DNA from 4 places in the Shewanella sp. SNU WT4 genome. Region 1 is predicted to be linked to each of the others. Evidence: predicted binding sites of a transcription regulator. Region 1 holds the regulator's gene; each other region holds the start of a gene.
The links. Region 1 encodes sigma-54, which starts transcription at its own class of promoters, with help from an activator protein. Its sites were predicted from a motif close to GTTGGCACGNNNNTNGNNT; they were not measured.
Positions count from the first base shown of each region.

Region 1 (2,208 bases):
ATTTCTTGGGAAGATAGGTTGGGGTATTGAGCTGCCACTAGATCACTGACAAGCTCAAGCCCCTTTTTCTTACTGCCCGGAGTGGCACAGGTAGTGCACTCTGGTCGCAGGATGGTACTGAGTTCCATCGTTAATGTTTTATCAATTTCTCTTTGTGTTTAATGACTTGACGGTCCAACTTATCTATCAGGGCGTCAATCGCGGCGTACATATCTTGATGTTCGGAGGTAGCGAATATTTCACCGCCACTCACTAGTAGCTTGGCTTCAGCAATCTGCTGATTTTTTTCAACATTTAAAACAACATGCACATTATTGATCTGTTCAAAATGACGTTCAAGCTTTGTGAACTTGTTTTCAACATACTCGCGTAACGAATCGGTTACTTCTACGTGGTGCCCTGTCAGATTAATTTGCATAGATGCCTGCCTCCAGTGAAATGGTGGGTTATAAACTTTTACGCTGATTGGACGGTGGGATCAACATAGCTTCTCGATATTTAGCTATGGTGCGCCGTGCAACGTTAATTCCCTGTTCTGCCAAAAGCTGAGCCATTTTACTGTCACTCAGTGGTTTCTTTTGGTTTTCTGCAGCGACTAGCTTCTTTATAAAAGCTCTAATTGCTGTAGAGGAGCATTCTCCGCCGTCATCCGTGCCTACATGGCTAGAGAAAAAGTACTTTAATTCAAAAATCCCCTTAGGGGTATGCATATATTTTTGAGTCGTCACCCGTGAAATCGTCGATTCATGCATTTCAACGGCTTCAGCTATGTCATTAAGAACCATAGGTTTCATCGCTTCTTCACCAAACTCAAAGAAACCTTGCTGGAACTCAACTATGCAAGTCGCCACCTTTAGAAGCGTATCATTGCGACTCTCTAAACTTTTAATAAACCATTTGGCTTCTTGCAAGTGGCCGCGAATAAACTGACTATCGGCTTGATTGCGACTGCTGCGAGCCATGGCGGCATAATGCTGGTTTACATTCAGTTTAGGCATATTATCGGGATTGAGCTCTACAACCCAACGACCATTTTTTTTGCTGACCGATACATCAGGGATCACGTATTCATCGCTATTTGGCGTAATTAACGAGCCGGGGCGCGGATTTAAGGTCTGGATCAGTTGCAGCGCATATTTGACATCATCTTCTTTGAGCCGAGTTTTTCGCATTAATAAACGAAAATCTTTGGCGGCTAAGACATCCAAATGTTCATCAATCAGCAGTCTAGCTTCCGCTAAATATGGTGTGTTTTCATTAAAATGCGACAGCTGAATAAGTAAACATTCGCGCAAATCTCGGGCGCCGACACCTATGGGATCAAAATGCTGAATCCGTTTAAGCACAGCTTCCACTTCATCAAGCTCTATATCGTCATCATCACTAATGGCATCCAGAATTTCAGCAGTCGATAAGGTGAGATAACCGCGTTCATCAATCGCTTCAATAATAGTGGTAGCAATGGCGCGATCGGTATCGCTAAACGGAGTCAGATTCTTTTGCCATTCTAAATGCTCATACAAGCCTTCGCAGGTTTCACCTTGAAACGGCATGTCATCATCGCGCAGATTAGCAGAGCCTGTGTTACTAGTTGCGGTAAACACTTCATCCCAACTGCTATCAAAAGGCAGCTCTTCTGGCATAGTTTCTTGGGTGAGGGCATCACTAGTATCGACACTTGAACTATCGCGCTCCATATCGACTTCATAGGAGTCAGCTTCAACGGCATCAGCTTCATAACTCATGTCGCTGCTGTCTGCTGTATTGTTGTCATTGGTTTCTAGTTCTTTGTCCTGATTCTTAACGTGAGTGACATCGAACTCGTTGCCTTCCGTCGCGGCTTGGATGGGATCATATTGCTCTTCATCCAATTCTAATAGCGGATTAGACTCCAGGGCTTGCTGGATTTCCTGCTGTAGTTCCATGGATGATAATTGCAGCAGACGAATGGCCTGCTGCAATTGCGGAGTCATGGTAAGTTGCTGACCCAGTCTAAGCTGGAGTGACGCTTTCATAATTACCGCTATCCCTACTTATGAGAGTTGTGATGGAAAACACTGAATAATAAGCGTATATCACAAAGTAAAAGACGACCTTACTGATCGCCTTGTTAACGTTAACTATAGCCTGAATTGTTCACCTAAGTACACTGCGCGCACTTGTTGGTTATCTAATATTTCAGCGGGAGTACCTTCTGCAATCAATTCG
Region 1 covers NZ_CP041151.1:956,745-958,952, forward strand. Annotated here, with positions in the region: gene ptsN (PTS IIA-like nitrogen regulatory protein PtsN) at 1-128, opposite strand, end outside; gene hpf (ribosome hibernation promoting factor) at 131-418, opposite strand; gene FJQ87_RS04295 (RNA polymerase factor sigma-54) at 447-2,015, opposite strand; gene lptB (LPS export ABC transporter ATP-binding protein) at 2,121-2,208, opposite strand, start outside.

Region 2 (2,208 bases), 1.8 Mb from region 1:
GCCGTTTCTGACGCGTCGGTGATGATTTTAGGTCCGAGCGGCTCAGGTAAAGAAGTGTTAGCGCGCTATATCCATCAGCATAGCGCACGCAGCAACGCGCCGTTTGTGGCGATTAACTGCGCCGCGATTCCTGAAAATATGCTTGAAGCCACCTTATTTGGTTACGAGAAAGGCGCATTTACTGGCGCTTATCAAGCGTGCCCTGGCAAGTTTGAGCAAGCCGAGGGCGGCACTTTACTGCTCGATGAAATCTCTGAAATGGATTTGTCGTTGCAAGCTAAGTTGCTGCGGGTATTGCAAGAGCGCGAGGTCGAGCGTTTAGGCGGCCGCAAAACCATAGCCCTGAACGTGCGGATTTTAGCGACCTCAAACCGTGATTTAAAAGCTGCGGTGGATAATGGCGAGTTTAGAGAAGATTTATACTATCGCATCAATGTGTTCCCGCTCACTTGGCCGGCCTTAAAAGACAGGCCGCTGGATATTTTACCGCTGGCACGGCATTTATTGACGCGCCATTGTGAGCACAGTCAAAGAGCCGTACCTGAGCTTGATGATATCGCCTGTCGGCGCTTATTAGGTCATCGCTGGCCTGGCAATGTGCGCGAGCTTGATAACGTCATGCAAAGAGCGCTAATTTTGTGCCAAGGGCTAAATATTAGCGCCATAGATATCATTATCGATACTCAGGAACCCATAGCTTTTAATGCTCAAGAACAAGAGCCAGTTAATAGCGAAGGGCTAGGGCAAGAGTTGCAAGCCCAAGAGCATGTGATCATTCTTGAAACTTTAAATCAATGCCAAGGTAGCCGTAAGTTAGTGGCTGAAAAGCTCGGCATTAGCGCCAGAACTTTGCGCTATAAAATGGCTAGAATGCGCGAGCTTGGCATGGCGATTTAGTCGCCCGTTGCAATCATTCAGCCCAAGTTAACCAGCTTAAGCGTTAACTTGGGCTGAGTGCTGATTATTTGTTATGGCAACTTTTTTTGATAACCAACTGAGTTAATTAGTCATAGTTATTGGTCATAGATATTAGGCGTAGCTAAGCGAGTTCGTTACTCAGATAGCCTGACAAGATAGCTTGGCAACATAGCTTAACCACATAGCCCGTCTAGATTCATTCCCTTCATGTCCACCGACTTACAGCTAACTCGTCAATATTAGTGTTGGCAAACTAATTGCATCGAGAGATGACTACTCGCCAAAGAGTCAAGTTGCCGTCAGGAGGCTATGATGCAAATTACCACTAACCCCTTGTTTGCTGAAATGCAGGCCATCAAAGCTGAAATTTCCCCGTCGACCAACCTATTACCTGAGTCAATGCGTCAGGTTAATAACACTCAAGGCGCCGATTTTTCGCAATTGCTCAATCAAGCCATAGGTTCTGTCAATGAGTTGCAACATAACTCCAGCAGCTTGGCGACGCGGCTGGAAATGGGCGACACCCGCGTGAGCCTATCTGATACCGTCATCGCCCGCGAAAAAGCCAGTGTGGCTTTTGAAGCAACCCTACAAGTTCGCAATAAGTTCGTTGATGCTTATAAAGAGATTATGAGCATGCCAGTGTGATACCAAGCCGCGGCTAAGTGATGTCAGCGCTTGATATGTAAGGGGCTGCTATAAAAGGTTCTGGACAGCTAAAAAATTCAGGAATGATACTGTGAGTACAAACGTGATCACTGGCGCCGATGCTGCCACCATAAATGCCGATAATGGCGCCGCTCAAGAACATGAATCAGGCAAGAGTAGCCGTTTTGGCGGCAGTGATGTTTTGCGTCAAATCACCATGATTTTAGCATTAGCAATTTGTTTAGCTGTGGCTGTGTTTATCATGATCTGGGCGCAAGAGCCTGAATTTAGACCTTTACCTAAAATGGATACTCAACAGATGGTTGAGGTCCTTGATGTGCTCGATAAAAACCGCGTTGACTATAAGATTGATGTGGATGTGATTAAGGTGTCTGAAGAGCAGTATCAAAGCGTTAAGATGTTACTGTCCCGCGCCGGTGTTGAAACAGCGACCAGCAGCGCTGATTTCTTAAGTAAAGAAACCGGTTTTGGCGTTAGCCAGCAAATGGAGCAAGCACGGTTAAAGTTCAGCCAAGAGCAACATTTAGCCAAGGCGATTGAAGAGCTTACCAGCATTAGCCGGGCTAAGGTGATTTTAGCTCTGCCTAAAGAGAATGTGTTTGCGCGCCATCGCAGTCAGCC
Region 2 covers NZ_CP041151.1:3,178,741-3,180,948, reverse strand. Annotated here, with positions in the region: gene FJQ87_RS14300 (sigma-54 dependent transcriptional regulator) at 1-897, shown strand, start outside; gene fliE (flagellar hook-basal body complex protein FliE) at 1,231-1,566, shown strand; gene fliF (flagellar basal-body MS-ring/collar protein FliF) at 1,670-2,208, shown strand, end outside.
Region 2: the regulator sigma-54 is predicted to act here: its motif matches at 1,163-1,181, upstream of fliE (flagellar hook-basal body complex protein FliE).

Region 3 (2,208 bases), 1.8 Mb from region 1:
ACCGCATTAACATTAGGATCTTCGGCGCTCACATGGGTGGTGGCTGATGGGATCAACACCTTTTGCCCAACTAAACCAGACGCTTGCAACGCTTGGCTGGACGTCATCACACTATTAAGCGTTACAATTTCAGCATTGAGCTTGGCAATGCCATCCACGGTTGAAAACGAGGCCATCTGCGCAATCATCTGATCATTACCCACAGGCTTAAATGGGTCTTGCATGGATAACTGTTGACTCAGCAAGGCAAAGAAATCCGCTTGTGTCAGTTCTTGGCCTTTAGGTTCAGGGGTCTTAGCATCTTCAGGTAAACGAATGCCGTCTAAAAACGGATTGGTCGTCACTGTCGTATTTTTGCTAATAGCCGAACCTAGGTTAGATTGGCTATTTGCCGGTAAGGGGCCGGTACCCAATGGATTAACCAGGTTCACGACTTACCTCCTATTATTTACCGATACGCAGTGTCTGCTGCAGCATAGACTTGGCGGCATCCGCCACTTGCACATTCATTTGATACGAGCGCGAAGAGGAAATCATGTCCGCCATTTGCTCCATGACATTGACATTGGGCTTATAAATAAAGCCATCGGCGTCAGCCATAGGATGTGTGGGAGAATATTCCTTTTGCAGTAACTCATCACTTTCCACTATGCCCTTAACCACGACACCTTGGCCATGTTGCTGCTGATGGCTCGCTTTGGCCATAGCGGCTTCAAATACCGGATAACGGGCGCGATAGGTTTTATCTTGGCTACTGGACACGGCATCGGCGTTGGCAATATTACTCGCCGTGGTATTCATCCGAATCGATTGCGCCGTCATGCCGCTACCTGAAACATCAAAAATATTAAATAAGCTCATGATTAATTACCTTTTAATGCTTTTGTTAGGCCACTAAACTTACTGTCGAGAAATCCTAATGACATTTGATATTCCAGCGAGTTTTGCATAAACGCTGTTTGTTCATGCTGAATATCCACGGTATTGCCATCCCCAGTGTCGGCTTGATTAGGATTGCGATACTTAAGTTCAGGCGCCAATTTAGATTGCAAATCAAAGTGGTTGTCGTGGCTTTGGCTCATGGGCAGGCGCATAGTGGCAGTCGATTGTGTACCCGTGGCCGCTTGCATCGCCATGGCAAAATCAACATCTCTGGCCTTATAGCCTGGAGTATCTGAGTTTGCTATGTTGCTAGCTATCACTTCAGCCCGCTGCGCGCGCACACCGATAGTGTACTGATGCACGCCTAATGCTTTATCGAAACTGATCGCCATAATTTTGCCTCCCCACTTTGTTAGCAAACATATAGCAATTGATGTGCCAGAACAGAAATGACGGCAGCAAATTTACTAAATCAATGGGTTAGCTGAGTTAAAAGCAAAAAACCACAGGATTAGCTGTAATGCCGATCAGTTAAGACAGATCGCTTGACGATCTCACTGAAAGGATCAAAATCCGATGACCCCATGTCATCGGATTTTTTTATGCAACTTTCAGAAGCTTTGGCGCGTACTCATATCAATCGCCATACCGAATTCACCTGTCTGGCCGATGTGCTTGAGCCAGATTTAATTCAGTCGTGCCTTGATTCACATGGTGTTGCCAGTTTACGGCGACGTAAGTTACCTATGGATGCCATGATTTGGGCGGTGATTGGTATGGCTCTGTTCAGAGGCGAGTCCGTCCGCTCTCTCATCAATAAGCTTGATATCGTCTTACCTCAAGAGGTGGATTACGTGGCTCGCAGCGCTGTCACGCAAGCGCGCAAGCGCCTGGGCTCTGACGTTGTTCAGGATGTGTTTAAGCGAAGCGCCAAGACTTGGCATGAGAGAGCAGAGCATCCTCATTGGTGTGGACTCAACCTCTACGGTGTCGATGGTGTCGTGTGGCGAACACCTGATAGTGAGCAAAACAACCAGGCCTTTGCCAAAACCGCCAATGCTGCTGGTGATGCTGCCTATCCTCAAATTCGTATGGTTTGCATGATGGAATTAAGCAGTCACTTGGTATTGAACAGCGCCTTTGATTCTGTTGCTGTCAGTGAAATGAATTTAGCCGCCGAACTGATATCCAGCATACCCAATAACAGCCTGACGCTGTTTGACAGAGGCTTCTATTCGTTGGGGCTTTTGCACGCCTGGCAACAGGCTCAACCTAACAGCCACTGGCTGCTGCCGTTGAAGAAAGGGACACAATATGAAGTGGTAC
Region 3 covers NZ_CP041151.1:3,202,240-3,204,447, forward strand. Annotated here, with positions in the region: gene FJQ87_RS14400 (flagellar hook assembly protein FlgD) at 1-425, opposite strand, end outside; gene flgC (flagellar basal body rod protein FlgC) at 445-861, opposite strand; gene flgB (flagellar basal body rod protein FlgB) at 864-1,274, opposite strand; gene FJQ87_RS14415 (IS4 family transposase) at 1,485-2,208, shown strand, end outside.
Region 3: the regulator sigma-54 is predicted to act here: its motif matches at 1,307-1,325, upstream of flgB (flagellar basal body rod protein FlgB).

Region 4 (2,208 bases), 280 kb from region 1:
AGCATTGATGGCGCGAGCGTGCTTAATAATACCGCCAATGTAGAACAGAGCTAATTCACTTAACCCTGCGTACTTGTCGCCAGCAAATAAGTTAACGCCATCTTTAGACAGTGACTGGTGCACGTGCATGCCGCTACCGTTATCGCCTACGATTGGCTTAGGCATGAAAGTTGCGGTCTTACCATAGGCGTGAGCCATGTTATGAACCACATACTTAAGAATTTGAATTTCGTCGGCTTTTTTAGTCAGGGTATTAAAGCGAGTTGCAATTTCGTTTTGACCTGCAGTCGCCACTTCATGGTGATGCGCTTCAACCACTTGACCCATTTCTTCCAGCACTAAACACATAGCGCTACGTAAGTCTTGTGATGAGTCTACAGGTGCTACTGGGAAGTAACCGCCTTTGACCATAGGGCGATGGCCAGTGTTGCCGCCTTCATAGCTAGTGCCTGAGTTCCATGCCGCTTCTTTGGCATCAATTTTTACGAAACAGCCTGACATGTCAGTACCAAAACGGACATCGTCAAACAGGAAGAATTCTGGCTCTGGACCGACTAATACGGTATCAGCAATGCCGGTGGCACGCAGATACTCTTCCGCTTTCTTAGCGATAGAGCGTGGGTCACGATTGTAACCTTGCATTGTGCCTGGCTCTAAAATGTCACAGCGGATCAGTGCAGTAGTTTCTTCGGTGAACGGATCTAACAAGAAAGTGTCTGGATCTGGCATTAACACCATGTCAGATTCACTGATGCCTTTCCAACCTGCAATCGATGAACCATCAAACATTTTGCCGTCTTCAAAAAAGTCGGCATCTACTTGATGGGTAGGAATAGTCACGTGCTGTTCTTTACCTTTGGTATCGGTAAAACGTAAATCAACAAATTTTACTTCGTGTTCTGCTAATTGTTGTAAAACTGCTTCATACGACATTGTTTAAGCCTCCGGTAGGGTAAAGCACTCACTAATCAATTTATTATTGTCTGCCTAAATGGCTTTCGACAGGGTTAGCCAATATAAAGCGAAAGTCGTGCCAATTATTTAAGTTATTGTTTATATTGTGTTTGGTGGTTCTTGTTGAGCGAGGTTGACTCGGTTTGCACCAATATGGTGCGCACGATGATATATTTTGGGGCAGGAGCAGATAACTTCACCATTAGGGTGCATTTGGGAGCAGATGAGCGAGCTGGCGAAGGTTTCCATGAGTGGCCAAAAAATAATCCTGTGCGGCAAGGCTCCCGTAGAGTAGAATGTACCACTTTTTATTGCAACCACTATACTGTTTAGCGGTGGCAAATGCCCTTAATGTTTTTGATGGTAAGAGGTTTTATCTGTGCTAGAAAAATTACGTAACATCGCAATCATTGCGCACGTTGACCATGGTAAAACGACCTTGGTTGATAAGCTGCTGGGTCAGTCAGGTACTCTGGCGACTCGTGGCGAAGCAACAGAGCGAGTAATGGACTCCAACGATCTGGAAAAAGAACGTGGGATCACGATTCTGGCAAAGAACACTGCCATCAAATGGAATGATTACCGTATTAACATCGTTGACACTCCTGGTCACGCCGATTTCGGTGGTGAAGTAGAGCGTGTTATGTCGATGGTTGATTCAGTATTATTGCTGGTTGATGCGGTTGATGGTCCTATGCCACAAACTCGCTTCGTGACTCAGAAAGCTTTTGCTCAAGGTCTGAAGCCAATCGTTGTTATCAACAAGATTGACCGTCCAGGCGCTCGTCCTGATTGGGTTATCGATCAAGTATTCGACCTGTTCGATAACTTAGGCGCTACCGATGAGCAGTTGGACTTCCCAATTGTTTATGCTTCTGCATTAAACGGTTTCGCGACTTTGGATCCGGATGTTGCTAGCGATGACATGACTCCACTGTTCCAAACTATCATTGATCGCGTATCTCCTCCAGATGCTGACAGTGACGGTACCTTCCAGATGCAGATTTCTCAGCTGGATTACAACTCATACGTGGGTGTTATCGGTATCGGCCGTATTAACCGTGGTAGCATCAAAACTAACCAACAGGTAAGTATTGTTGGTGCTGATGGTAAAGTTCGTAACGGTAAAATGGGCCAAGTATTAGGTTACATGGGTCTGGATCGCCACGAAGTTGAAGTTGCTAACGCTGGCGACATCGTAGCTATCACCGGCTTAGGCGAACTGAAGATTTCTGATACTGTATGTGCTGCTGG
Region 4 covers NZ_CP041151.1:680,604-682,811, forward strand. Annotated here, with positions in the region: gene glnA (glutamate--ammonia ligase) at 1-933, opposite strand, end outside; gene typA (translational GTPase TypA) at 1,334-2,208, shown strand, end outside.
Region 4: the regulator sigma-54 is predicted to act here: its motif matches at 1,020-1,038, upstream of glnA (glutamate--ammonia ligase).